DNA from 2 places in the Kineococcus sp. R86509 genome. Region 2 is predicted to be linked to the other one. Evidence: predicted binding sites of a transcription regulator. Region 2 holds the regulator's gene; the other holds the start of a gene.
The links. The regulator HspR, encoded in region 2, represses chaperone genes until heat shock. The targets are predictions, from matches to a motif close to ANTTGAGNCNGNCNGNCTCAANT.
Positions count from the first base shown of each region.

Region 1 (14,350 bases), 950 kb from region 2:
GCTACTACGACTCCGGCGACTGGCGCGGCACGTGGGCGCTGGACGGCGGCGGGGCCCTCATGAACCAGGGCGTGCACACCGTCGACCTCCTGATCGCCACGATGGGCCGGCCGGTGGAGGTGTTCGGCTGGACGGCCGTCCGGGCCCACGAGCGCATCGAGGTCGAGGACGTCGCGACGGGTGTCGTGCGCTTCGAATCGGGGGCCATCGCGACCCTGCACGGTTCCACCGCCGTGTACCCGGGCCTGAGCACCCGGTTGCAGGTCCACGGCGACCGCGGCTCGGCCGTGATCGAGGACGACCGTCTCGTCTACTTCCACGCGACGCCGCCCGGTGGAGCACCGCAGGAGACGCTCATGGGCGCCCGCGGCACGGGCACCAACCAGGTCGAGCGCTTCGGTGGACCGGAGGCGACCGCGCCGGTGACCAGCCTCCCCGGCCGGATGTCCGACGCGCACCTGGCCCAGTACCGCAACGTCCTGGCCGCCCTGCGGGGTGAGGCGGAACTGCGGGTCGGCCTGGAGGAGAACCGCCTCGCGGTCGCCGTGATCACCGGCCTCTACGAGTCCGCCCGGACGTCGCGTCCGGTGACGCTGGCCCCCTCCCTGCAGAGAACCCCCTGACCGTCAGATCGAACGAGGAGAGACGACGATGACGTCTGGACGACCCGGCCGCAGGGTCGCGGCGAACCCCATCCCGTACTGGTCGCAGGCCGGGAAGACCCGGGAGGTCTTCGAGCAGGCCTTCCGCGACTTCCAGCAGATCGGTTTCACCGCGGTGAAAGCCGACCTCCCGGCCGGGATGAGCACGGGGGAGTACGCGGACTGGATCGCGGGTTTCGGGCTCAGTCCCTCGATCGGGCTCTTCAGCAGCGCGCTGGACGAGACCGTCGAGATGGCCGACGTGCTCGAGCAGGCCCGGCGCTTCGGCGCCGAACAGGCGGAACTCGGTCTCGACCGCACGATGCTCTCGTCGATGTCCCTGCCCGAACGCCTCGAGCGCCCGGCCGTCGGGGCCGAGTTCGACCAGGGCCGCCTCGACCGGGCGATCGAGAACGCCGGCCGGGTCTGCGCGGTGCTGATCACCGAGGGGGTCCGGCCGCTGCACCACTCCCACGTCGGGGGTGTGTTCGAGACCGAACACGAGATCACCTCCCTGCTGGACGACCTCGGACCCGACCTCATCGGTTTCGGGCCGGACACCGGGCACCTGCGGTGGGCGGGGATCGACCCCGTCGCCCTCGTCCGGCGCTACGCCGACCGCACCGGCGGGATCCACCTCAAGGACCTCTACCCCGACCACCTCGACGGGGCCGGCGGCGGTGGGACGTACCGCGAGAAGGCGAGCAGCGGGCGGTTGTGGGCGGAACCCGGACGGGGCGTGCTCGACCTCGGGGCGGTGCTCGACGCCCTCCCCGACGACTACGACGGGGACTACATGATCGAGGTCGACCACCCGAGCGTGGGTTCCCTCCACGAGTCCCACCGGATCTCGTGGGAGTGGGCGCGGGACCACCTCGCCGCGGTGACCGTTCCGTGACCTGAGGATCCCCGGATGCGTTGCGGCAGAGCATGACGCGCCTCGGGAAACCTTCCGTTGCGACCCCAGCCGTGCTAGCGTCGGAACGGCGATCGAGGTAAGCGTTTACCGCGGTGGTCGGGTCCCCAACGCCGGGAACCCGACCCGCAAGAACTCGGTACCCGAACTCGGACTGTCCGGCCAACCCCCGTGCAGGTGACGTGGCAGGAGCTCAATGGTGAGGTTCAACTCGACACGAGAGAAGACGGCGGGCGTGACGGCCTCGGCCGACCCGACCGTCTCGAAGTCGTCCGTGCCGGTGACGCGGAAACCGCGTCGGCGGCTGTCCCGCGACAAGTTGCTGCTGGTGGCGCTGGGGCTCCCCGGTGCGATCGCGCTGGTGGGGTTCCACTACGTCCCGCTGCTCGGCAACGTCATCGCGTTCCAGGACTACCAGCCCTACCTCGGCATCACCGAGGCGGACTGGGTGGGCTTCTCGAACTTCTCGTTCCTCTGGGACGGCAACCCCGAGTTCCGCAACGCGCTGTGGAACACGGTGATCCTCACCATCATCCAGACGGTGCTGATCTTCCCCGTTCCACTGGCCCTGGCGCTGGTCCTCAACAGCCTCGCCGGGGAGCGCCTGAAGCGGACGCTGCAGTCCATCCTCTACCTGCCGCACTTCCTGTCCTGGGTGATCGTCGTCGCGCTGTTCCAGCAGATGCTGGGCAACGCGGGGATGCTGAACACGTTCCTCGTCCAGCACGACTTCCCAATCGTCCAGATCATCGGGGCGCCCGAGCTGTTCAAGGCCCTCGTCACCAGCCAGGCGATCTGGAAGGACGCCGGCTGGGGGACGATCCTGTTCCTCGCGGCGATCTCCCGGATCGACCAGGAGCAGTACGAGGCGGCCGCCGTCGACGGGGCGAACGCACGACAGCGGTTGTGGTCCATCACGTTGCCGGCCCTCAAGGGCCTCATCATCCTGCTGCTCATCCTGCGCCTGGGCAGCAGCCTGTCCGTCGGTTTCGAGCAGATCCTGCTCCAGCAGGGCCCGGTCGGCCTGCAGGCCAGCGAGGTCCTCGACACCTGGGTCTACAACAACGGCATCCTCGGCGGGAACTGGGGGACCTCAGCGGCCGCCGGGCTGATCAAGGGGCTCGTCGGGGTGGTCCTGGTGATCGGCGCGAACAAACTGGCGCACCTGTTCGGTGAGAGAGGGGTGTACGAGAAGTGACCACCCTCGAGAACGCGACGATCGGTGACACCACCGAGGTACGCCGGGCGGACGGCAAGCGTCCCCCGTGGATGGAGAAGCCGAACGCCCTCACCCAGACGCTGAAGTTCATCGTCCTGGGCGTCGCGGTCGCCGTCGTCATCATCCCCTTCTGGTCGGTCATCGCGACCTCGCTGGCCGACCAGAAGACGATCAACGACGCCGGTGGCGGCATGGTGATGTGGCCCAAGGGGGTCAGCTTCGACGCCTACCACGCCGTCCTGTCCGGTGGGGTCGTCACCCGCGCGGTGGCGATCTCCGTGGGGGTCACCGTGGTGGGCACGCTGCTCTCCCTGGCGGCGACCGCCGGCCTGGCCTACTGGCTGTCGCGGCCGGGCGCGTTCGGGGCGAAACCCGTCCTGATGCTCGTCCTGGGCGCGGTGCTGTTCTCGCCCGGTCTGATCCCGAGCTACCTCGTGGTCAAGGAGTTCCACCTCCTGGACTCGTTGTGGTCGCTGATCCTGCCGGTGCTGGTCAACGCGTTCAACGTCATCGTCATGCGCGCGTTCTTCCAGGAGCTGCCCAAGGAGCTGTTCGAGTCGGCCGCCATCGACGGCGTGGGCGCGGTGACGACCCTCACCCGGATCGTGCTGCCGCTGTCCAAGGCCGTACTGGCCGTGATCGGGTTGTTCTACGCGGTCGCGTACTGGAACGCGTTCTTCAACGCCTTGCTCTACATCCAGTCCAGCGACAAGTGGCCGATGGCCCTGGTGCTGCGGACCTACGTCGTCAACCAGACGACGATCGGCGGCGACTCCGCCGGTGAGGCCCTGCCCCCGCAGCTGCCGTTGCAGATGGCCATCCTGGTCATCGCCATCGTGCCGATCCTGCTGGTCTACCCCTTCCTGCAGCGCCACTTCGCCAAGGGCGTGATGATCGGCGCCGTCAAGGGCTGAACGACCGCCCGCACCACCCACCAGCTTCGCAACGGGTCGAGGAGGATCCATGTCAGAGAGTGCATTCAGCCGCCGCAGTCTGCTCGCAGGGGCGGGGGGTGCTGCCGCCCTCGCCGCGGCGGGCGGCCTCGCCGGTTGCTCCAGCGGGGACAGCGGGTCCGGTGGGGGCGATTCGTCGGAGAACACCGCGGTCCTGCCCACCTACGTCGCCTACACGGGTCTGCAGCCGGACCTGCCGGGGACCGAGCAGGGCGTCGACCCGGCCTTCCGGAACTTCCCGGCCGACAACCCGAAGGCGGTGGCGGAGAAACCCGGGACCGGCCAGACCCTCACCGGGATGGCGAACATCTACTTCGCCGTCCCGCCCGGGGTGAGCAGCAACAGCTACTGGAAGGGTCTCAACGACCGGCTGGGGGTGGACCTGCAGCTGCAGATGGTCAGCAACGCCGACTACCTGCAGAAGTTCCCCACCACCATCGCCGGCAACGAGCTCCCCGACCTGCTGCAGGTGCCGAACGGTTCGCCGCCGCCCGTGCCGAACATGCCCCAGCTGCTCGAGAAGCGGTTCAGCGACCTCAGCGAGCACCTGTCCGGAGACGCCGTCAAGGAGTACCCGAACCTCGCCAACATCCCCACGCGGACGTGGAAGTCGACGGTCTACAACAACGGGATCTACGGCATCCCGATCCCCCGCGGGGCCATCGGCAGCTACCACTTCATCCGCGAGGACCTCTTCGAGAAGGCCGGGGTCTCGCCGGCGCCGCAGAGCTACGACGAGTTCGTCGACGCGACCAAGGCGCTCACCGACCCCAAGCAGCGCCGGTGGGCCTTCGGCCTGGTGAACCAGCCCCGCCAGCTCCTCGGCCGGATGAACGACGAGCCGAACATCTGGGCCGAGGAGGGCGGCAAGCTCACCCACATGTACGAGACGGAGCAGTACGCCCAGACGATCACCGACCTGATCGCGATGTGGAAGTCCGGCGTCATGCACCCCGACTCCTTCAACACGGCGAACCCGTTCAAGCAGTTGTTCAACGCCGGTACGGTCGCCATCAACGCCGCCGACGGGTACCCGGGCTGGATCCAGTACCAGCTCGACAACGCCTCGAACCCGGACTTCAAGCTGGGGCTCATGCCGGTGAACCTGCGCGACGGCAGCGGGCTGGCCCGCTGGAACTACGGCAGCGGCGTCTTCTCCATCACCCTGCTGAAGAAGCAGGACGACCCGGAGAAGCTGAAGCTCGCCCTGCGCGTCCTCAACTGGCTGGCCGCCCCGTTCGGCACCGAGGAGTACAAGTACCGCCTCTTCGGCCAGGAGGGCGTCGACCACACCGTGGACGCCGGCGGGAACCCGGTCCTCACCCCGACGGGGACGGCGAACACGGTGCTGCCGATCCGCTACCTCGCGGACAGTCCCTACAACATCTACGTCCCCGGCCGTCCGGACGACGCCGACACCCAGCACGAGTACCAGTCGCTGGAGATCCCCACCGGCGTCGCGAACCCCACGATCGGGCTGTACTCGAACACGGCCTCGACCGACAACGCGACCGCGGACAAGACGTTCAACGACAGCGTCAACGACATCATCCAGGAACGTCGTCCGTTCGCCGACCTCAAGACCCTGATCTCGACGTGGAAGAACTCGGTGGGGGACAAGATGCGCACCGAGTACCAGGACGCGCTGCAGAAGGCGGGGGCGATCGCCACGAGCTGACGACACGGAGGTTTCGCCGGGAACCCCGCCTCGACCAAGGTCCCGGGCGGGGCCCTTCCACCGTCGGCGAACGGGGGAAGTGAGTCGAGGGGACTCAGGTTGTGTCCCTCGAAGGCGCTCACCCCGAGCGCCGGGAACGTCCGAGGAGGACACTCATGAACACGCTGTCCGTGTGGCGCCGCAGCCCCTTCGAGACCCAGGCCCAGTTCGACTCGCTGGTCCGCAACAGCTTCGGGACCTCCACCGGGTTCCACCCGGCCGTCGAGGTCGGCCGCGACGGGGACGACGCCGTCGTGAAGCTGGAACTCCCCGGCATCGCCGAGGAGAACCTCCTGGAGGACGTCACCGTCGAGGTCGAGAAGGGCGAGCTCGTCGTCCGCGGTGAACGCAAGGACCCCCGCGAGGAGTCCGCGCGCCGCCGCACCGAGATCCGCTACGGCACCTTCCGCCGCAGCTTCACGCTGCCGACCTCCGTCACCGCGGAGTCGATCAGCGCGAGCTACGACGCGGGTGTCCTGACCGTCCGCGTCGCCGGGGCGCACACCACCGCGCAGCCGACCCGGATCGAGATCACCACCGTCTGAGCCGGCGCGCGCTGACGACCACCGGTCGTCAGCGCGCCAGCCGGAGGGAACTCGAGAGCAGTGCGGCGTGCACGAACGCCTGGGGGAAGTTCCCGCGCAGCTGGCGTTCGCGCACGTCCCACTCCTCGCTCAGCAACGCCGCCGGACCGCACGCGGCCCGGTTGCGCTCGAAGAAGCGGAACGCGTCGACCTCCTGGCCGTCGGCGTGCAGGGCCTCGGCGACGACGAAGCCGCAGAGCAGGAACGCCCCCTCGGTGGTGCCCAGCGGCATCGAGTCGGGGGAGTAGCGGTAGACGTGGTGGTCCTCGACGAGGTCGCGCCGCACCGCCGCGAGCGTCGCCCGCGACCGCGGGTCCTCCACCGCCAGGGCGCCGTGCAGGACGGGACGCAGCAACGCCGCGTCGACCCCGGGCTGGGTCGGGCTGCGCTGCCACCGGCCCTCGTCGGGGTGCAGGCAGTCCCGCGAGGTCCGCGCGAGGATCGTGTCCGCGAGCGCCGCGTAGCGCGCCGCCTCGCCGGGCGAGGACACCGCCGCGATGCACTTCAACCCGGCGACGCACTCCAGCCGGGAGTGCGTCCACCAGTCGTCCTCGATCTCCCAGATCCCGGCGTCGGGTTCCTCCCAGCGCTTCTCGATCGCGGAGACCGCGACGCCCACGGCGCGCCGGCCGTCGGTGTCCAGGACGTCGAAGCGCGCGGCGGAGGCCAGCAGTTGCAGCACCTCGCCGAACGCGTCGAGCTGGAACTGCCCGCGGACGTGGTTGCCCGCGATGTCCCACCCACCGGGGTAGCCGGGGACACCGGTGTGCCGTTCGTCGGGGACGGGAGCCCCCAGCACGGTGTAGGCGGGCACCAGGTCCGGCCCGTCGGCCAGGACCCGTCGGACCACGAAGTCCACGAGCGTCCGGTACAGCTCGCTCGGTTCCCCGCACTCGGCGAGGGCGAGCCCCGCGTAGCACTGGTCGCGGATCCAGGCGTAGCGGTAGTCGTAGCTGCGGCCCTTGTCGGCGTGCTCGGGCAGCGACATCGTCGCGGCGGCGACCATCCCGCCCGAGTCCGAGGTCAGCCCACGGATCAGCGCGAAGGAGTGCCGGGCCTCCTCGGGTGCGACCGAGTGCGGGATGTCGGGCACCGCCGACCTCCAGGTGTGCTCGGTGGAGGTCCAGGAGTGCACCGGGTCCGGGGGTTCCTCGCGCAGGCGGGTCCCGACCTCCAGCACGAGGTGGTGGGAGGTGCCGGCCGGGACGCGCAGGTGCGCCCGCAGCATCCCGTCCTCGACGTCGGCGGAACCCAGCCCGCTCAGCCGCACGTGCAGGTCGCCGGACCGGGCGCTCCAGCGGCCGGAGTCGTCGCGGCGCAGGTTGCGCAGCGCCTTGGACCCGAACTCGGCCCGCAGGTCGAAGAGGACGTCGACCTCGCCGTCACCCTCGACGGCGACCACCTCGCGCAGCAGGACCGCGCAGTGGGGGTCGCTGGGCATCGCCATGGCGTCGCGGCAGTCGATCGTGCCGTCGCCGCGCGAGGTCCAGTGGTGGCGGAACACCAGCGTCGCCGGTTCGTAGTGACCGCCCCAGACGAAGGGGTGCGACGGGGTGACGGAGAACGCGCCCCGGCCACCGAGCAGGGCGGCGAAGACGGCGTCGTCGTGCCAGTTCGGGGCGCACATCCACACGACGTCACCCCGTGGGCCGACGACCGCGCCGCGGGCGCCGTCGGCGACGACGGCGTAGTCGCGCAGGACGTGCGGCGGGAACTGCTTCGTGAACTCGTCGGGCGTCACCGGGGCGCCTGCGCCCCCGTCGTGAGCAGGAGCTTCCCCACGTGGGAGGAACCCTCCATGACCTCGTGGGCGCGCGCGGCCTCGGCCAGCGGGAACGTCTCGTGCACGACGGGACGCACCCCGCCGTCGGCGATCAGCGGCCACACGTGGTCGCGGACGCTGGCCACGATCGTCGCTTTGTCGTCGGCGTCGCGGTAGCGCAGTCCGGTGGCGTGCAGGGAGATCCGCTTGCGCATGAGGAGCCCCAGGTCGAGTTCGGCGTGGGTCCCGCCCTGGGTGGCGATCACCACGAGGCGACCGCTGGTCGCCAGCACGTCGAGGTTGCGGGCCAGGTACGGCGCGCCGACGAGGTCGAGCACGACGTCGGCGCCGGCCGGTTCGAACGCGCGGACCGCCTCGACGAAGTCGTCGTCGTGGTAGTTCACCAGCACCTGCGCGCCGAGTTCGGCGCACTGCTGCAGCTTCTCCGCCGACCCCGCGGTGACGGCCACCCGGGCCCCGACCTGACGGGCCAGCTGGATGGCCATCGTCCCGATCCCGCTGGACCCGCCGTGGACGAGCAGGAGCTCGCCGGGACGCAGCCCGGCGAGGGTGAAGACGTTCGACCAGACCGTGCAGGTGACCTCGGGCAGCGCCGCGGCCTCGACCACGCCGACGCCCTGGGGGACGGGCAGCAACTGCCCGACGGGGACGAGGACGCGTTCGGCGTAGCCACCGCCACCCAGCAGCGCGCAGACGGGTTCACCCACCGACCACCCGACGTCGGGCCCGGTCGACTCGATCCAGCCGGAGACCTCCAGGCCCGGGTTCTCGGGTGCACCGGGGGGCGAGGGGTAGTGGCCGAGGCGTTGCGCGACGTCGGCCCGGTTGACCCCCGCGGCGGCGACGCGGACCACGACCTCGCCCGGTCCCGCCACCGGGTCCGGCAGCTCGGTGGGGACGAGGACCTCGGGTCCCCCGGGACGTTCGACGATCACGGCTCGCACGTCGCGACACTACGTCGGGCCCGGCTCACCCGCCTCCGGATCCCCGTCCCCGTTCCCGTCCGCCAGCAGGCTCCGGGCCCGGTCGAGGTCCTGCGGCACGTCGACGTCCAGCGCCTCCCGCCCGCTGACCGCGACCTCCCCGACCCGGCCGCGGAACAGTTCCCGCAACGGCTGGCCCGCGATCGCCGGCAACCCGTCGAGGACCCGCTGGGCGCCGGTGCGCCGGTGCGCGGAGAGCAGCGGCTGACGCCGGCCGTCCTCGTCGACCCCGACGACGGCGTCCAGGTCCGGGTCCGCGGCGAGGGCGGCGAGGAGACGGGGCACGGCGCTCGCGGCGAAGGGCTGGTCCCCGCCCAGCAGCACCAGCACGGGCGCGGTGCTCGCGGCGAGGCCCGCGGCGAACCCGGCGAGCGGACCTCCCCCGGTCGGGCGCTCCAGAACCCCGCCCGGTCCGACGATGACCACGTCGTGACCGGCCAACTCGCGCAGCAGGTGCTGCAGGACCGTCCCGGGACCCAGGGGTGCGGCGAGCTTGTCCGCCCCCGGTCCCGTGCGGGCGGCCCAGCGGGTGCTCCCACCGCCCGCCACGACCACGACGACGACACCCTGCACCGGACCTCCTGGTGGCACGTTCGAGCGGAAGGGTCAAGCAACCACGCCGAGCTGCCGATGAGCCGAACGAGGGTTGTCCGGCTCCGAAGGTTCACCTTCCGGGTCCACGTCCCGATCACCACTGAGTCTGCTCGGCCAACGGTGGGCAGTTTCGCCCGCCCACCATCGCGTACGGAAGGTTGACATGCTGCGGAACCTGAGCATCCGAGCCAAGCTCGCGGTCCTCCTGGTGGTACCTCTCGTGTTGCTGCTCGTCGCCGTCGTCGCGACGGCAGCCCAGAACGTGACGTCCACGACGGAACGCCGCCACCTGGCCGCCTACGCGAAGTCGGCGCAGACGATCAACGGCTTCTTCACCGCCCTGCAGACGGAGCGACGGAGCACGCTGGAGTACCTGGCCGCGCCGGCCGACGACCTCAAGGCGCAGGTCGCCACCGACCGCGCCGCCACCGACGCCGCCACCGCCGGGGTGTCCCGGGCCATCCAGGACAGCGGCCTGGACCTGACCGCCGGGTCCAGCGCCGTGGTCTACGCCAGCGTGCAGAAGGCCCTCGCGGAGACCCTCCCGCAGACCCGCGCCGCCGTCGACAACGGCACCACCACCCCGCTCGCCGCGCTGAACAGCTACAGCGCCGTCGCCTCCGCCGCCACCGACCTCACCGTCACCGTCGCCGAGCAGGCCCAGGACCGCGACCTGGCCGACGACATCGCCGCGTTCGGGTACCTCCTCAAGCGCGTCGACGCGCTGTCGGTCGAGCAGTCCGCCGGTGACCTCATCGTCCAGGGCGACACCAACGTCGCGCTGGACGTCCTGCGCGGCAACGCCATCGAACAGGGCAACTACTTCGAGGCGCAGGCCCGCTACCGACTGCACGCCGACGGTGCGGCGGCCCTCGACGCCACCCTGAACAGCAGCCAGGTCACCCAGTCGCTGGCGTTCCTGAACCAGGACCGCAACATCTTCGCCGCTGCCACCGGCACCCCCTCCCTGCCCGAGAAGGGCTGGGAGGAGACCTCCAGCGAGGTCATCACCGCCTACCGCGCCGCCACCAACGAGATCGCGACCACCGTCGCCGACCGCGCCGACGCCGCGTCGACCCGCGCCCTCACCGGCACGGTGGTCCTGCTGATCGGCGCCCTGCTCGTCTTCGCCGCCGTCGCCCTCTTCGGCCTGCGCGTCGCCCGCGACATCGGCCGCCGCCTGCGCGCCCTGTCCGACGCGGCCATCACGGTCCGCGACGAACTGCCCCGCATGGTCGAGCGCATGCAGACCCCGGGCGAGGGTCCCGGCGTGGAGTTCACCCCGCTGGAGGTCACGAGCACCGACGAGATCGGTGACGTCGCCCACGTCATCAACGACCTCAACGAGACCACCTTCCGCATCGCCGGGGAGCAGGCCGCGCTGCGCGCCTCGATCGCCGAGATGTTCGTCAACGTCGCCCGTCGCGACCAGACGCTGCTCGCCCGCCAGCTGGCCTTCCTGGACCAGCTGGAGCGCACCGAGGAGAACCCCGACACCCTCGAGGACCTCTTCACCCTCGACCACCTCGCGACCCGGATGCGGCGCAACGCCGAGTCCCTGCTCGTCCTGGCCGGCATCAACACCGGGCGTCGCCTGCGCCGTCCGCTGCCGCTGTCGGACGTCGTCCGCACCGCGGCCGGCGAGATCGAGCACTACGACCGCGTGGACCTCGCCCTGCAGGTCGACCCGCCGGTCGTCGGTCACCTCGCGCTGTCGGCCTCGCACATGATCGCCGAGCTGCTCGAGAACGCGACGAACTTCTCCGACCCCGGCACCCGCGTCGTCGTCGGCACCGCCGAGACCGACCGCGGCGTCGAGATCACGATCAAGGACAGCGGCCTCGGCATGAACGCCGAGGAGGTCGAGACCGCCCACCAGCGCATCTCCGGTGGTCGCGCCTCGGAGTTCGTCGGGGCCCAGCGCCTCGGGTTCTACGTCGTCGGTCGCCTCGCCGGCCGCCTGGACGTCGAGGTCGAGTTCGTGACCTCCGAGGGCAACGGCACCACCGTCACCCTCGTCCTGCCCGCGGCGCTCTTCACCCCGGGCTCGGTCAAGGCCGGGGAGCCGGAGCTCGCGGCCCTCGACAGCGGCCTCCCCTCGCTCGGGGGTGGCGTCTCGGCCCTGCCCGACGGCGGTGCCTCGGCCCTGCCGGAGGCCCCGTCCGCCCTCCCCGCGGGACCGGGTGGTCTGCCCACCCGCACCCCGGCCGCACCCACCGGTGGCCCGAACACGATCGTCAGCAACCCGCTGGCGGCCGAGGGCCTGGGCGACGCGCTGTCCGCGACGCTGCAGAAGTCCGCGGCCGAGGCGGCCTCGAGCTCCGAGGTCAACGCCTCCGCGCCCACGTCGAAGGTCGAGGGCCGGCAGCTGCCGACCCGCCGCCGCACCGCTCAGGCGCAGGCCAAGGTGGAGGCGTCGCCCGTCCCCGTCGCTCCCACCACCCCCGTCGCCCCCACCGTCCCGGTGGTGGCGCCGGAGGAGGACTGGAAGCCGGTCACCGCGTCGGCCCCCACCACCTCGGCGATGCCGAAGCGCGAACGCAAGGCCGAGGCCCCCACGGCTCTGGCTGCGGCGCAGGACATCCTGCCCACCGCAGGCAAGAAGGCCCGCAAGGTCCGCGAGACCGTGGCCCCGCCGAAGACCGCCGCCGAGGCGTTCTGGACCTCCCGCAAGCGCAGCGAGGCGACGACCGCCGAGGCGTCCGCACTGGACGCCCTCGAGGCCGACCGCGCCGCGCAGCAGGCCGAGGAGGCCCCGCACGTCGAGGCCCCCGTCGCTGCGGCCGTCGAGGCGCCGGTCGTCGAGGCCCCCGTCGCTGCCGTGGTCGAGACCCCGGTGGTCGTCGAGGCCCCCGTGCTCGAGACCCCGGTGGTCGTCGAGGCCCCCGTGCTCGAGACCCCGGTGGTCGTCGAGGCCCCGGTGGTCGAGACCCCGGTGGTCGAGGCTCCCGTCGTCGAGACCCCCGTGGCCCCCGTGGCCCCCGTGGCCGCGGCCCCGGTCGCGATCCCCGCGCAGACTCGCACGGTCGGGGAGGCCCTCCGCCAGCGCAGCGCGCTGGCCGCCGACGCCCTCACCGCCCTCACCGACGGGCAGAACTTCACCCCCTCCCGGGGCAGCGGTTCCGCCCCGCTGGTTCGCCGCCAGGCCGGGGCCACCGCGGCCGCGGCCAAGCCGGTCCCGGCCCGCACCTCCGCGGCCAACCGCCAGCGCCGTGCCCCCGCCGACGTCCGCTCGATGCTCTCCGGCTTCCAGGCCGGCGTGTCCCGCGGCCGCACCGAGGGTGACACCCCCACCACCGAGAGCGGTGGCGATGGTGACGCCTGACCCGCCCCCCCGGACCTCCCGGGCCCCACGCTCCCGGACCCCACGGTCCCGCGGAGAACACCTCCCGCTCCACCACGACCAGCAGTCGACCCGACAGAACTGCGAAAGAAGAGGAATCCCACTGTGACCGTGCTCAGCTCCGAGGCCGCCGACTTCAGCTGGCTCCTCGACAACTTCGTCAAGAGCGTCCCCGGTGTCGCCCACACCGTCGTCGTCTCCGCCGACGGCCTGCTGATGGCGATGTCGGACAAGCTCGACCGCGAGTCCGGCGACACCCTCGCCGCGATCGTCTCGGGCGTCTCGAGCCTGGCTCGCGGCGCCGCCCACCAGCTGCAGTCCGGGGAGGTCCGTCAGGCCATCATCGAGATGGACGACTCGTTCTTCTTCCTGGTCAACATCTCCGACGGTTCCGTCCTGGCCGTCTCCGCGGAGGCCGGCTGCGACGTCGGGCTCATCGGCTACGAGATGGCCATGCTGGTCCAGCGCGCCGAGACCGTCCTGACCCCGCAGCTGGTGTCGGAGATGCGGGCGAACCTGCCCACCTCCGCGCCGGTCGCCTCCCGGTGGTGACGCGACGTGACAGCACCTGGTAGCGCGGACCTCTGGTCCGACGACGACGACCAGGACCTCGAAGAGTTCACCGTCCGCCCGTACACCGTCACCGGTGGCCGGACCCGGCCGAGCAACGCCGACCTCCCGGTCGAGGCGCTCGTGGAGGCCCTCGCCGAACCGGAGGTCGGGATGACGCCGGAACGGCGCAAGATCCTCGAACTCACCAAGAAGTCCTACCTGTCGATCGCGGAACTCTCCGCACACGTCCACCTGCCGGTCGGAGTCGTGCGCGTCGTGGTGAGCGACCTGTCCCAAGCCGGGAAGGTCCGCATCCACGGCCTCACGATGACCTCCGCCCCCCAACCCGCGACAACCATCAGCGTCCTGGAGAGTGTTCTCAATGGCATTTCCTCGCTCTGACGTGAGCCCCGCCGGAGCCGGAGCGCCCGCGGGAACCGCACCTCAGGCCCCGCCCACCGTCGTCAAGATCGTCGTGGCCGGCGGGTTCGCCGTCGGCAAGACGACCTTCATCGGCTCGATCTCCGACATCGAGCCGCTGCGCACCGAAGCCGCCATGACCGAGCACTCGGTCGGCATCGACGACGCGGGTCTCAACTCCGACCGCAAGACCTCCACCACCGTCGCCATGGACTTCGGCCGCATCGCGCTGCCGGGAAACCTCTGGCTCTACCTGTTCGGCACCCCGGGCCAGGACCGCTTCCTCTTCATGTGGGACGACCTGGTCAAGGGCGCCATCGGCGCCGTCGTGCTCGTCGACACCGACCGTCTCGACCAGTGCTTCCCGGCCGTCGACTACTTCGAGTCCCGCGGGATCCCGTTCGTCGTCGCCGTCAACTGCTTCGACGGTGTCGCCCAGCACGACCTCGACTCGGTCCGGGAAGCGCTCGGCGTCCCCGAGCACGTCCCGCTCGTCTACACCGACGCCCGCTCCAAGGCCGCGACCAAGCACAGCCTCATCACGCTCGTGCAGACGGCGCTCGCGCGCCTCAACGCCGGGGCCTGACCCACCCGCCCGCGACGCCGGTCCCCCTCGGGGGGCCGGCGTTCTGCGTTCCCGGGTCC
Region 1 covers NZ_JAXHCE010000001.1:2,256,810-2,271,159, reverse strand. Annotated here, with positions in the region: gene SJY07_RS10935 (Gfo/Idh/MocA family oxidoreductase) at 1-623, shown strand, start outside; gene SJY07_RS10930 (sugar phosphate isomerase/epimerase family protein) at 652-1,539, shown strand; gene SJY07_RS10925 (ABC transporter permease) at 1,754-2,755, shown strand; gene SJY07_RS10920 (carbohydrate ABC transporter permease) at 2,752-3,690, shown strand; gene SJY07_RS10915 (extracellular solute-binding protein) at 3,740-5,407, shown strand; gene SJY07_RS10910 (Hsp20/alpha crystallin family protein) at 5,563-5,991, shown strand; gene SJY07_RS10905 (glycoside hydrolase family 15 protein) at 6,020-7,771, opposite strand; gene SJY07_RS10900 (NAD(P)H-quinone oxidoreductase) at 7,768-8,757, opposite strand; gene SJY07_RS10895 (NTP transferase domain-containing protein) at 8,767-9,369, opposite strand; gene SJY07_RS10890 (nitrate- and nitrite sensing domain-containing protein) at 9,554-12,715, shown strand; gene SJY07_RS10885 (roadblock/LC7 domain-containing protein) at 12,839-13,285, shown strand; gene SJY07_RS10880 (DUF742 domain-containing protein) at 13,292-13,687, shown strand; gene SJY07_RS10875 (ATP/GTP-binding protein) at 13,668-14,291, shown strand.
Region 1: the regulator HspR is predicted to act here: its motif matches at 5,485-5,507, upstream of SJY07_RS10910 (Hsp20/alpha crystallin family protein).

Region 2 (14,350 bases):
CCCCCGACCACGTCCGCGCCGACGTCGAGCAGTTCCGCGGCAAGACCGGGCAGTACGTCTTCATCTCCAGCGCGAGCGCCTACCAGAAACCCGTCGCGCACCTCCCGATCACCGAGTCGACGCCGCTGCACAACCCGTTCTGGCAGTACTCCCGCGACAAGATCGCCTGCGAGGAACTGCTGACCCGGGCCTACCGCGAGGAAGGTTTCCCCGCGTTCGTCGTGCGCCCCAGCCACACCTACGACCGGGCGTCGATCCCGCTCGACGACGGCTGGACGGCCATCGACCGGATGCGTCGCGGGAAGCCCGTCGTCGTGCACGGGGACGGCACGTCGACGTGGGTGCTGACCCACCACACCGACCTCGCGAAAGGTCTCGTCCCGCTCCTCGGGGAACCCGCCGTCGTCGGCGACGCGGTGCACATCACCGGTGACGAGGTCCTCACCTGGGACGGGATCGCGCGCCGGCTGGCGACCGCGGCGGGTGTGGCCGAACCCCGTCTCGTGCACGTCCCCAGCGAAGTCATCGCGCGGGAGACGCCGGGAGGTGCCGCGGGACTGCTGGGGGACAAGGCGCACTCGGTGGTCTTCGACAACACCAAGCTCAAGCGGCTCGTCCCGGGTTTCGCGGCGACGACGTCGTTCGCGGAGGGAGCCCGCGAGATCATCGCCCACCACGACGCGAACCCGGCCCTGCGGGTCGTCGACGACACCATCGAGACCCGGCAGGACCGGCTGGTGGAACTGTTCGGCTGAGGATCAGTCCTTGAAGGCGTCCTTGACGTGCTCGCCGCGCTGCTTCAGGTCGGCGGCGGCCTGGTCCTTCTGACCCTCGTGGCGCAGGGCGTCGTCGTCCTTCGCCCCGCCGACCGCTTCCTTCGCCTTGCCGGCGACGTCCTGGGCGGCGTTCTTGATCTTGTCCGCAGCGCTCACGGTTCCTCCTCCAGAACACCGGGGAGGTGGCGGACGGACGTCCGCGCGAGCCCGTTCCCGGTGCGATCACATCGCAGCACGCGCGCGACGCGACCGCACCCGGAAGGGGTCAGGAGTTGGCTTTCACCGCTCCGTCGTCGCCCGGCCCGAGCCCGGGCGGCAGTTCGCCGAAGCTGTTGCGGTACCAGACCGCGGCCTGGCGTTCGACGATCAGCCGGGTCAGGCCGATGATCGCGCCGGAGGCGAGCGCCCAGACGACGGCTTCCTTCCACGCGACGTCCGGGTCCTCCGGGTTGTCCGGCGGCGGGGACTTGGTCACCGAGACCCACACCTTCTTGGTGACGCGGCTCGCGACAGCCGTCGCGATGATGCCGGCACCGGGGCCGACCAGCTTCCAGACGATCGAACTCATGGCCCGAACCCTGCCCTACAGCAGGTCCAGGAGCCACCCCAGGACCGGCGTGAGGGCGGCGGCGCTCGCCCCGAGGACCGCGATCACGACGATCAGGGTCATCAGCCGGACCGCCCGGGAGGGGCCGCCGTCGGGTCCACGCATCATCCGGAGCACCCGGCCATGGTCGCAGTTCCCCACCGGTGGTCCGGCGGGCGATCCCCGCCCCGATCACGAGTCGGGAGGGAGGACGGGGGTAGTAGGGTCGCGGGACAACGACAGGGGAGCGCCGGGTGGCGCTGAGAGTGCGGGTTCCCGCAGACCCTCGAACCTGATCCGGGTCACACCGGCGTAGGGAGTCGGGACGTCCTCGACCCGCGGCCACGGTGGCGGCGGGTCCCCCTCCTGGACCACAGGAGGACCACCATGAGCACCACCCTCACCCGCTCGCGCGGGACCGCGCACTGGCGCACCGTCGACCTCGTCACCGCCGCCGTCCTCGGCGTCGCGTTCGGCGTCGTCTTCTGGGGCTGGGACGTGCTGTACCTCGCCGTCGAACCGCTGTTCGCGGCGCTGCCGCCGCTCAAGGGCCTCGTCGCCGGGGTCTGGCTGCTGCCGGCCGTCGTCGCCGCCCTCGTGATCCGCCGCCCGGGCGCCGCGCTGCTCGCCGAGATGGTCGCCGCGACCGTCGAGGCGCTGCTCGGCAACTACTGGGGCATCACGACCCTGGTCTCGGGCGCGATCCAGGGCGTCGGGGTCGAGATCGCCGTCGCGCTGTTCGCCTGGCGCCGCTTCGGACCGCCCGTCGCCGTCCTCGGCGGGATCCTCGCCGGGGTCCTGGAAGGGCTCTTCGAGCAGTTCTACCGCTACGACGGGACCTGGGACCTCGGCTGGCGCCTCTTCTACGTGGGCACCTTCGCCGTCTCCGGCGCCGTCGTCGCCGGCCTGGGCGGCTGGCTGCTGGTGCGGGGACTGGCCCGTTCCGGCGCGCTCGGTGCCTTCGCCGCCGGCCGCGAGCACCACGGCCGCGCCCGCGACCGTGGCTGACCTGACCCTGCGCGGCCTGACGGTCACCCCCGCGGGGTCCCGTCGACCCGTGGTGGCCGACGTGGACCTCGACCTCCGGCACGGGGAACGGGTCCTGCTCGTGGGGCCCAGCGGGGCGGGCAAGTCGACCGTCCTGCGGGCGCTCGCGGGACTCCTCGAGGACGACGTCGACGCGAGCGGCGAGGTCCTGCTCGACGGTCGGGCTCCGCGCGCCGGGGAGGTCGGGCTCCTGGTCCAGGACCCCCTCGACGCCGTCGTCGCCGAGCTCGCCGGCCGGGACACCGCGTTCGGGCCCGAGAACGCCGGCCTGGACCGGTCGCTGATCTGGCAGCGGGTGGCCCGCGCCCACGCGGCCGCCCGCTACACCGCCGGTCGCGACCGCGAGGTCGTCACGCTGTCCGGGGGGGAACGCCAGCGGCTCGCCCTCGCCGGGACGCTGGCCGCCGACCCCGGCGTGCTGCTGCTGGACGAACCCACCTCGATGCTCGACGCCCCCACCGCCCGGGCCGTGCGCGCCGCGGTGCTCGAGGCCGCCCGCGACCGCGGGCTCGTCGTCGTCGACCACGACCTCGCCGGGTGGGCCCCGCACGTCGACCGCGTCGTCGTCCTCGGCCGCGACGGCCGGGTCCGTGCCGACGGCCCCCCGGACCGGGTCCTCGCCGACCCGGCCCTGCTGGCCGACGGGCTCTGGCTGCCCGGGGCTCCCGCCCCGCAGCCGCTCGACCTCCCGGCGGGGCTGCTCCGCCCGGACCTGCACGTCGTGGGAGACGTGCTGCGCGGCAACGGGCTGGGACTGGTCCGCCGCCGCCGTGGACTGCGCCCGACCCCACCCGTCACCGTGCTGCACGACGTGGACGTCACCCTCCGCGCCGGCGTCACGACCCCCCTGACCGGCGACAGCGGGTCGGGGAAGTCCAGCCTGCTGGCCGTCCTCGGCGGGCTCGAGCGCCCCACCGGCGACCTCGTCGCCGCGACCGGGTTCGCCCCCCCGGGACGTCCCGCACCGCACACCTGGCGCTCGCGCGACCTGGCCGCCCGGACCGGGTGGGTCCCGCAGTCCCCGGAGCACTCCTTCCTCGCCACCGACGTCCGGGGCGAGGTCCGGGCGACCCCCCGGGTCCTCGGTCGGGACACCGCCCGGGCCGACGCCCTGCTCGACGTCCTCGGCCTGCGGGAGCGCGCCGACGTCAACCCCTTCCGGCTCTCCGGCGGCGAACAACGACGACTGGCGCTCGCGGCCGCCCTGGCCGCCGGCCCGGCGCTGCTGCTCGCCGACGAACCGAGCGTCGGGCAGGACCGGGGTACCTGGGCCGTCGTCGCGGGACTGCTCGCGGGTGCGGCCCGGGACGGGGCCGCCGTCGCCGTCAGCACGCACGACGCCGGTCTGGTCCACGCCGTCGCCACGGGCGCCGGGGTCCACCTCGTCGCCGGTCGCAGCTCGCGTGGGGCGGCGGCGGCGTGACGGACGGTGAAGTCCTCCACAGCGATGTCCACAGGACTGTGCACACACCTGTGGACAAGGTTGTGGGACTGCACCCCACACCTGTGGACGACGGGGTTCCACCGACGGCCGCGCAACGGCGCAGCACCGGTCCCGGGCCTCTCGTCCGGCACTGCGGACCCCTGCCGCTGCTGGCCGTCGGGGTGCTCTGCGCCGTCGGCGCCTTCGCCGTCCAGGAGTGGTGGCAGGCGGCCGGAGCCCTTGCCGTGCAACTGCTCTGCCTCCCGCTCGTCGTCGGTGACCGGCGCGCGTTCCTGGTGCGGTCGTTGCCGCTGCTGGTCGCCGCGGTCTCCGTCGGGTGGTCCACGGTCGTCGCCGGCAGCAGTCCCGAACCCCTGTGGACGGCGTTGACGGCGTCCCTGCGCCTGCTCGTGCTCGTCCTCCCCGGTGCGCTCCTGCTCGGCTGGATCGACCCGGCCGAGGCCGGCGACCACCTCGCCCAGCGGCTCCGGCTGCCCGGACGCGTCGTCGTGGCCGTCGTGACCGCCCTCGGTCAGCTCGACACCCTCGCCGCGTCCTGGGCGCAGATCGCCGCCGCCCGCCGGGTCCGCGGGCTCGGCCCCGGACGGGGCCCGCTGTCGCGCCTGCGGTGGTCGGCCTCGACGGCGTTCGGGTTGCTCGTCGACGCGGTGCGGCGGGCGGGACGGACGTCCGTCGCGATGGACGCCCGGGGGTTCGCCGGCGACACGGCGCTGCGCCGCAGCTGGGCGCTGCCCGCTCCCTGGCGACGCGCGGACACCGTCCTGGTGATCGTCGGGGTGGTCGTCGCCGCCCTGCCGCTGGTGCTCCGGCTGGTGGGGGGAGCGTTCGTCACGTCGGTGGGCTGAGTGTCGGGCTGAGCCTCAGGTGAGGTCCCACAGGTCGGCGAGCATCCCGCCGTCGGGAGTGTGTCGCTGCGGCGCGGGGGAGTCGAGGACGACCAGCAGTTGAGCCACGGTCCCGGTGACGTCGGCGGGGAGGAGGGTGATCCCCTCGGGGTGGTCCTCGCCCTGGCCGTGCGGGAGGTCCAGGACCACCGGGAGCTCCACGGCCCGGACGACGTCGGCGGCCTCGGTCACGCACCCGCCGATCCAGCGGTGCACGCGCACCGGTCCCGAGAGACCCATCGAGGGGCCGCTGAGCACGAGCAGGTCGTCCCCGTCGGGGCAGAGGTCGCGGATGCCGAGGCCCCGCAGGTCGAGCAGGTGCAGCCGGTAGGTCGTGCCGTCCGCGAACTCCTCCAGGACGAGGCGGCCCGGGTTCCTGCGGTGGGTGCGGGGGCGCAGTTCCAGCAGGACCGCCCAGCCGCGCAGCACCGGCCCGCGCAGACCGACCCAGAGCCGGTCGCCGTCGGGGGAGTGGTGGACGGCGATGCCCTCGACGTCGAGGCCGTTGTCCTTCGAGGGGATCGCGAGGAACGGTGCGATGAGGTCGTCGTCGGCGAGGTGGGTGCTCAGGTCGTCGTCGTGGGCCCCGAGGACGGCCGCGGTGCGGGTCTCGCCGTCGACGTCGACCTCGCGGGCGGGGAGGCCGGTCGCCGGGTCGATCGGCAGTCGGACGAGGACGAACCGGTTGGGTTCGCGCACGACCCGGCCGAGGCGCCGGCGGGCCTTGTCGTCGGGGTCGTGGTCGCGGATCCGCTTGCGCTTCAGGCTGTGCGAACCGACGGCCCACAGCCAGGGGCCGCTGCGGGCCAGACCCTCGACGTCGGCCTCCTCGTCGTGCGGTCCGGGCAGGTCGACGAGTTCGGCCAGGGGAACGCTGACCTGACGGTCGTAGCCCTGGACCCGACCGTCCTCGACGACGGCCGTCAGCCGTTCGACCGTGGCGGTCTCGTCGCCCGCCACCCAGAGGTGGGGGCCGTCGGCGCGGACGGCGGAGAGGTTCACGTGGGTCATCCCGGCCTTCGACGCCTCGTCGAAGTGCAGGGGCAGCCGGCGCAGGGGTTCCACGTCCTGAGAGCGAACGGCTCTCCCCCCTAGTTCCCCCGAGTTCCTCGTCGGGAACAAGACCCCCTCCTCGTGAGTTGAGCCCATCAGACTCAAGTTGCCGATGTCCCGGCTTGACAGATCCGGGACGCTGGGCAGACTTGAGTGGAGAACGCTCAACACTCACCAAGCGCAGGAAGAGGGCCTCAAGCCATGGCACGTGCGGTCGGCATCGACCTCGGGACCACCAACTCCGTCGTCTCCGTCCTGGAGGGCGGCGAACCGACGGTCATCGCGAACGCCGAGGGTGGGCGCACCACGCCCTCCGTCGTCGCCTTCGCCAAGAACGGTGAGGTGCTGGTCGGCGAGATCGCCAAGCGCCAGGCCGTCACCAACATCGACCGCACCGTCCGCTCGGTCAAGCGCGAGGTCGGCACCAACTGGACGACCACGATCGACGACAAGAAGTACACCCCGCAGGAGATCAGCGCCCGCGTGCTGCAGAAGCTCAAGCGCGACGCGGAGAGCTACCTCGGCGAGGCCGTCACCGACGCCGTCATCACCGTCCCCGCGTACTTCAACGACGCGCAGCGCCAGGCCACCAAGGAGGCCGGTGAGATCGCGGGCCTCAACGTCCTGCGCATCATCAACGAGCCCACCGCCGCCGCTCTCGCCTACGGGCTCGAGAAGGGCAAGGAGGACGAGCTCATCCTCGTCTTCGACCTCGGTGGCGGCACCTTCGACGTCTCCCTCCTCGAGGTCGGCAAGGACGAGGACGGGTTCTCCACCATCCAGGTCCGCGCCACCTCCGGTGACAACCACCTCGGTGGCGACGACTGGGACCAGCGCGTCGTCGACCACCTGCTCAAGAAGGTCTCCAGCGCCTACGGCATCGACCTGTCCAAGGACAAGATCGCGATGCAGCGTCTGCGCGAGTCCGCCGAGCAGGCCAAGAAGGAACTCTCGACGGCCACCAGCACCGGCATCTCCCTGCAGTACCTCTCGATGAGCGAGAACGGCCCCGTCCACCTGGACGAGACCCTGACCCGCGCCCAGTTCGAGCAGATGACCCAGGACCTGCTGGACCGCACCAAGAAGCCGTTCCACGACGTCATCAAGGACGCCGACGTCAAGCTCGCCGACATCCACCACGTCGTGCTCGTCGGTGGTTCCACCCGCATGCCGGCCGTGACCAACGCCGTCAAGGAACTGCTCGGCGGCAAGGAGCCCAACAAGGGCGTCAACCCGGACGAGGTCGTCGCCATCGGCGCCGCGCTGCAGGCCGGTGTCCTCAAGGGCGAGCGCAAGGACGTCCTGCTCATCGACGTCACCCCGCTCTCCCTGGGCATCGAGACCAAGGGCGGGATCATGACCAAGCTCATCGAGCGCAACACCGCGATCCCGACCAAGCGCTCCGAGGTGTTCACCACCGCGGACGACAACCAGCCCTCGGTCCTCATCCAGGTGTTCCAGGGTGAACGCGAACTGGCCCGCGACAACAAGCCGCTCGGCACGTTCGAGCTGACCGGCATCGCCCCCGCCCCGCGCGGTGTGCCGCAGGTCGAGGTCACCTTCGACATCGACGCCAACGGCATCGTGCACGTGAACGCGAAGGACCGCGGCACGGGCAAGGAGCAGTCGATGACCATCTCCGGCGGCAGCGCGCTGTCGAAGGAGGACATCGACCGCATGGTCAAGGACGCCGAGGCGCACGCGAACGAGGACAAGCAGCGCCGCGAGGAGGCCGAGGCCCGCAACCAGGCCGAGGGTCTCGTCTACCAGACCGAGAAGTTCGTCGCGGACAACTCCGACAAGCTCCCCGAGGACGGCAAGGCGAAGGTCGAAGCCGCTGTCGCGGAACTGAAGACCGCCCTCGCCGGCACCGACGCGGCCGAGATCAAGGCCAAGTCCGACGTCGTCGCGCAGGCCTCGCAGGAACTCGGCTCCGCGATGTACGCGGCGGCCCAGTCCGAGGGTTCCGCCGACGCGGGCGCCTCCGCCCAGGGGTCGTCGTCCTCCGACGACGAGGACGTGGTGGACGCCGAGGTCGTCGACGACGAGAAGGACAAGTGATGGCGGAGGACCACCAGCAGGACGAACCCGTCGTGGTCCGCGACAACCGCAGGCTCGACCCGGAGACGGGTGAGGTCCGGGGCGCTCCCGCGGCCGAACCCGCTCCGGCCGCGCCCACCGTGGGCGGCCCGAACGACGGCGCAGCCGAGGCCGACCTCGACGCGGCGCAGAGCCTCGCGGCCCAGCGCCTCGACGAGCTCCAGCGGCTGAACGCGGAGTACGCGAACTACCGCAAGCGCGTCGAACGCGACCGCGACGTCGCCAAGAACACGGCGCTCGCGGGCGTGGCCGAGTCGCTGCTGCCGGTCCTCGACGACGTCCACCTCGCGCGGCAGCACGGCGACCTCACCGGTCCGTTCGTCGCCATCGCCGACAAGCTCGAGGCGACGCTCACGCGGTTCGGCCTCGAGCGCTACGGGGAGGCCGGGGAACCGTTCGACCCGGCCGTCCACGAGGCGCTCATGCACAGCCACTCCGACGAGTACGAGGTCGCGACGTGCGTCCAGATCCTCCAGCCGGGGTACCGGTTCGCGGAACGGGTGCTGCGTCCGGCCCGCGTCGCGGTGGCCGACCCGCAGGGATGAACTCGACCAGGTCTGAGGAGGGGGGACGTTCGTGAGCATGCAGGACTGGGCGGAGAAGGACTTCTACGCCGTTCTCGGCGTCGCCCACGACGCGGACACGGCGGAGATCAAGAAGGCCTACCGCAAGAAGGCCCGGACGCTGCACCCGGACGCCAACCCGGGTGACGCGGCCGCCGAGGCGAGGTTCAAGGAGGTCGGGGAGGCGTACGCGATCCTCTCCGACCCCGAGCAGCGCCGGCAGTACGACGGTGTCCGCGCGATGGTCGGCGGCGGGGCCAGGTTCTCCTCCGGGGGTTCCGGGCCCGGCGCGGCCGGTGGCGGCGCGGGGTTCGAGGACCTCCTCGGCGGCCTGTTCAACCAGGGCGGCGGGCGTGCCCCCGGCGGGGTGCGCTTCGGCACCCCCGGTGGGGGTTCCGCGGGTGGTTTCGAGGACCTGCTCGGGGGGTTGTTCGGTCAGGGCGGTGGCGCGGGGTTCCCGGGCGGTCAGGCTCCGCCGCAGCGCGGTCAGGACCTCGAGGCCTCGGCCCGGGTGTCCTTCCGTGACGCCCTCGACGGCAAGACCGTGTCGCTGCGGGTCCCCGACCCGCGCGGCGGCCCGGCCCGCAACGTCAACGTCCGGCTGCCCCAGGGTGTCCGGGACGGGCAGAAGGTCCGCCTGCGCGGCAAGGGGATGCCCGGCCCCGGCGGCACGGCGGGCGACCTGCTGGTCGCCGTGAACGTCGAACCGCACCCGGTGTTCAAGCGGGACGGTGACGACCTGCGGATGACCCTGCCGGTCTCCTTCGACGAGGCCGTGCTGGGCGCGACCGTCGAGGTCCCGACCCTGGACGGCGCGGCCGTCAAGGTGAAGGTCCCGGCGGGAACCCCGTCGGGACGGTCGTTGCGGCTCAAGGGCCGCGGTGTCAAGCGGTCACGCACGGACGACGACCGGGGCGACCTGTTCGTCACCCTCGACGTCGTCGTGCCGCAACGTGTCGACGGGGCGGTGCGCGAGGCCGTCGAGGCGTTCGCCGCGGCCACCGCCGGCGAGGACCCGCGGGCCGGTCTCGCCGACCGCGCCCGCAGCTGACCCACCCCGTTCCACCCGTGATCCCGCTGGGAAACCCAGCGGGACCACGGGTGGAGAGGGCCGAGACGAGAGGAGAGGGAGTGTGTACGACGACGACACCGCGTTGTTCGTGATCTCGGTCGCGGCCGAACTCGCGGGCATGCACCCGCAGACGCTGCGTCAGTACGACCGCCTCGGCCTCGTCTCGCCCAGCCGGGCGCGGGGCCGCGGGCGGCGCTACTCCGCCCGCGACGTCGCGCAGCTGCGCGAGGTGCAACGGCTGTCCCAGGAGGACGGCGTGAACCTCGCGGGCATCAAACGCATCATGGACCTGGAGAACCACGTGCTGGCCCTCGGTCAGCGGGTCGAGGAACTCGAGGCCGAGGTGGCGCTCGTGCGGTCCCAGGCGCGGCGGATCTTCGCGGCCGGGATGGCCGGGGACATCGTCGCGACCCCGATGGGTCGTCGCCCTGAGTCACAGCGTTCCAACGCCCTGGTGGTGTGGCGGCCTGAACCCCGCCGTTGACCCGGCCCCCGCCCCCGGTGTGGGGCATGATCTGGCCGTGACGTCATCGCCGACCGGTTCCACGGTCCTCGCCATCGGGTCCTACACCTCCGCCACCGGGGGCCGCGGTCAGGGCATCACGCTGGTGCCGCGCGACCCGTCCTCCGGCCGGCTCGGCCGTCCCGGTCACGTCGCCGACTGCGCTTCACCCTCCTTCCTCGCGACCGGAGCTCCCGGTCTCGTGCACGCGGCCCACGAGGTCGACGAGGGTTTCGTCTCCACCCGCCGCTACGACGGCGGTCGCTGGGAACTGCTCGGTGAACAGTCCAGCGGGGGTTCGTCGCCCTGCCACCTCACCGTGACGCCCGACGTCGTGCTCGCCGCGAACTACGGCGGGGGCGTCGGGGTCCTCGGTCTGACCGGGGGAGTCGTCACCGGACTGCGACAGACGTTGCACGGCAACGGTTCCGGTCCGGATCGCGAACGCCAGGAGGCGTCGCACCCGCACTCCACGCGGCTGCTGGCGCCAGACGCGTTCGCCGTCCTCGACCTCGGGACCGACGAGGTCCGGGTCCACACCCTCGGCGCGGACGGCGCCTCGCCCGACCCGGTGCAGGTCGTCGACCTGGCGCCGGGGACCGGGCCGCGGCACGCCGTCGTCGACGCCGGCCGGGTCCACGTCGCAGGTGAACTCGACGCGAGCGTCACCTCGTTCACGCTGCGGGAGGGCCGGTTGTCCGACCCCGTCCGCACCTCCGCGCTGGTCGGCTCCGGCGACGAACCCGTGTACCCCTCGGAGATCGCGCTCGCGCCGTGGGGTCTCGTCGTCGCCAACCGCCGCGCCGACGTCATCACCTTGTTCGAGGTCGTCGACGGCGTCCCCCGTGCCGTGCGCGACGTGACGATCGGGGTCGCGAATCCCCGCCACGTCCTGGTGATCGGCCACCACGTCTACGTCGCCGCCCAGGACTCCGACGCCGTCGTGCACCTCACGCTGGACGACGACCTGACCGTCGTCGACCGTTCGGTCGTGGAGGTCGGCTCGCCGACGTACGTGCTGCCCCTCTGAGCCCACTGGACCGCGCCCGTCCGCAGCGGCAGGCTGGTGCGCAACGAGAGGGGGTTCCGGTGGCGTCGGACGAGGAAGTGCTCACCGGTGGTGGGGTCAACGAGGTGGTCCGCACGGGGGACGCCGTACGTCGTCCCACCGGCCCCCACACCCCGAGGGTCCACGAGTTGTTGCGCCGTCTCGAGGACTTCGCCCCCGTTCCCCGGGTCCGCGGGCTCGTCGACGGTTTCGAGTTCCTCGACTTCCTGCCCGGGACCGTCCCGAACTACCCGGTCGGTGACGAGGCGGCCTCCCGGACGGCCCTCCTGAGCGCTGCGGAACTCCTGCGCGACTACCACCGGGCGACGGCGGTCTTCGCCGCGGAACTCCCGCGCGACGGGTGGCTGTTCCCCGCGCAGGACCCCGTCGAGGTCGTCTGCCACGGCGACTTCGCCCCGCACAACTGCGTGCTGCAGGGGGAACGCGTCACGGGGCTGATCGACTTCGACACCGCACGACCGGGTCCACGCCGCACCGACCTCGGTGTCGCCGTCTACCGCTGGGTGCCGCTCTCGGACCCCGGCCACGACGGCGTCCGCCCCGGCACCGCGGAACAGGCCACCCGGCTGGCGGAGTTCTGCGACGCCTACGGGGCGACGGCGGCGGACCGCGCCGGCGTCGTCGACGCCGTGCTCGAACACCTCGACCTGCTCGTGCGGTACATGCACGAGCAGGCCGCCGCGGGCAGCGCCGCGTTCGCGTCCCACGTCGCCGACGGCCACGACCGGCTCTACGTCCGGGACGCCGCCCACGTGCGGGCGAACCGGTCAGCGTTCGAGGACGCGATCCTGCGCTGACGTGAGCGGCAGCGCGTCGGAGATCGGGTGGGGGTGGACGTCAGGCGATGGCCTGCGCGAACAGCGGCACCGCGTGGTCGAGGGCGTAGCCGAGGCCCAGGGTGGTCCCGCTGGAGAACGCGTTGGCCTGGGTGGTGTCGTCGAACACCACGATGCGCCCGTCCCGGGTGGCCTGCAGGTTCTGGATCCCCGGGTTCGCGGTGATCTCCGCCGCCGTGGCGCCGATGGGGAACACGACCACGAGGTCGGCCTCGAGCTGGTCGAGCTGCTCGTCGGAGAGCGACACGTAGAAGCTGGCGTCGGTGGAGAGCGCCTGCACCGTCGGGCTCTGGGTGAAACCGAGTTCGGTCATGAAGTCGACGCGACTGTCGCCGGTGACGTAGGCGCCGAAGGCACCGGAGAAGAACGCGGCGACGGAGACGGTCTTGCCCGCGAACCCGGGGTTCGCCGCCGCGACGTCCTTGAACTTCGCCTCGAGGTCGGCGATCAGCTTCGCGCCCGCGTCGCTCGTGCCGAGGGCGGCGGAGACGAGTTCCACCTGGTCCTGCCAGGAAGTGCCGTACGTGACCTTCTGGCCGGGCGGCGGACCGACCGTGGGGGCGATCTGCTTCAGCTCGTCCTGCTGGGCCTGGGCGTTGCTCTGCCGGGTGTTGAGGATGACGTCGGGGGTCAGCGCGGCGACGGCCTCGTAGCTGAGTTCGGTGGTGCCCAGCACCTCGGGGGTCTGCTTCACCAGGTCGCTCGCCCAGGGGCCGACGCCGTCGCCCCCGAAGGCCAGCCAGTCGGAGGTGCCGACGACCTGACCCCCCAGGGCCAGCACGGTCTCCATGTCTCCCCAGCCGAGCGCGACGACGTTCTTCGGGTTCGCGGGGACCTCCACGGCGCCGAAGAGGGTGTCGATCGAGGTGGTCGAGGACGCCGTCCCGGAGCTGCTCGCGGAGGCGCCCGCGTCGTCGGACGAGCCGCAGGCGGCGAGGGCGGTGAGACCCGCGACGGACGTGCCGGCGAACAGGGTGCGGCGGGACAGCGACGACACGGAGGCTCCGATCGGGGGGACCACCTCAGTGGATGCGACTGAGGACAGCCTGACCATACCCGACCGGAATCTCGTCGGCGGAGCGTGCGGGCCACCCCGACGGGTGGCCCGCCTGCTCGTCGTCAGTGCGCCCCGAGGACCGCGGCCACCTCGGGGATGCGGTCGACGTAGCCGTCGAGGAGCTTGCGCCCGACCGTCACCGAGTCCACGAGCGGGTGCAGGGCGAACGCCTGCAGCGCCTCGTTCCGGTCGCCGGTCAGGGCGGCCGCGATGGTGTGCCGTTCGACGGCCTTCACCTGCTGCATGAGGCCCAACTGGTGCAGGGAGGGGGCGGACGTGGTCAGCGGGTGGACCCCGTTGGCGTCGACCGTGGTCGGGACCTCGACGACCGCGTCGTCGGGCATCCCGGCGATGGTTCCCCGGTTGCGGACGTTGAGGATCATCGTCGCGCGCTCGTTGCGGGTGATGGCGGCCATCACGCCCAGCGCGACGCCCGCGTAGCCCTGGTGCGAGGGGTCGGTCTCGACCTGGTCGGTGTGCACGGGTTTCCCCTGCTCGCCGCCCTTGGCCTCGGCCATGTAGCTCGCGCTGCGCGCGGTCACCGTCTCGCGCCAGAACGCCGCGGCGTCGGCGCCCTTGGACCGGACCTCGCGGTAGAAGCTGTCCTGGGTCTCGAGCAGGAACTCCCCGCGGGTCGTGCCCGAGTCGACGATCGCCCGCACCGCGTCACGGGTGAAGTAGTAGTAGTAGAGGTACTCGTTCGGGATGAGGCCCATGGTGCGCAGCCACTCCGGCCCGAAGACGATGCCCTCCTCGAGGACCGAGAGCTTCTCGTCGTCGGCGAGCAGGGTCGGGAGCACGTCCACCCCGTCGTACAGGACCCGGCGCATCCACCCGAGGTGGTTCAGGCCGACGTAGTCCATCTGGACGCGGCGGTGGTCCAGGCCGAGGACACCCGCCACGCGACGTCCCAGACCCGACGGGGTGTCGCAGATCCCGAGGACCCGGTCACCCAGGACGCCCTGCATGGCCTCCGTGATGATCCCGGCCGGGTTGGTGAAGTTCAGGAAGTAGGCGTTCGGAGCCAGTTCGCGGACCTTGTGCGCGATGTCGACCATGAACGGGACGGTCCGCAGGGCGTAGGCCAACCCGCCCGGACCGGTCGTCTCCTGACCGATGACGTTCAGGTCCAACGCGACCCGCTCGTCGCAGCAACGGGCGGCGAGACCGCCCACACGCACTGCGGCGAAGATGAAGTCGCTCACCGCCAGCGCCTGGTCCAGGGAGGTCGTCGGCACCAGCCGGGGCGCGTCGGGGAACTCCCGGGCGAACTGGGACAGGACGAGGACCATGCCGTCGAGGCGGTCCTGGTCGGTGTCGTACAGGGCCACCTCCTCCACCCGCGGGGTTCCCTGGTCGCG
Region 2 covers NZ_JAXHCE010000001.1:3,207,763-3,222,112, forward strand. Annotated here, with positions in the region: gene SJY07_RS15650 (NAD-dependent epimerase/dehydratase family protein) at 1-755, shown strand, start outside; gene SJY07_RS15655 (CsbD family protein) at 759-932, opposite strand; gene SJY07_RS15660 (DUF4235 domain-containing protein) at 1,042-1,344, opposite strand; gene SJY07_RS15665 (hypothetical protein) at 1,360-1,500, opposite strand; TPP riboswitch at 1,594-1,698, shown strand; gene SJY07_RS15670 (ECF transporter S component) at 1,750-2,370, shown strand; gene SJY07_RS15675 (ATP-binding cassette domain-containing protein) at 2,363-3,832, shown strand; gene SJY07_RS15680 (energy-coupling factor transporter transmembrane component T family protein) at 3,916-4,698, shown strand; gene SJY07_RS15685 (DUF3616 domain-containing protein) at 4,714-5,802, opposite strand; gene dnaK (molecular chaperone DnaK) at 5,992-7,851, shown strand; gene grpE (nucleotide exchange factor GrpE) at 7,851-8,435, shown strand; gene SJY07_RS15700 (DnaJ C-terminal domain-containing protein) at 8,467-9,504, shown strand; gene SJY07_RS15705 (heat shock protein transcriptional repressor HspR) at 9,587-10,009, shown strand; gene SJY07_RS15710 (beta-propeller fold lactonase family protein) at 10,047-11,057, shown strand; gene SJY07_RS15715 (phosphotransferase) at 11,117-11,893, shown strand; gene SJY07_RS15720 (iron-siderophore ABC transporter substrate-binding protein) at 11,934-12,929, opposite strand; gene SJY07_RS15725 (6-phospho-beta-glucosidase) at 13,052-14,350, opposite strand, start outside.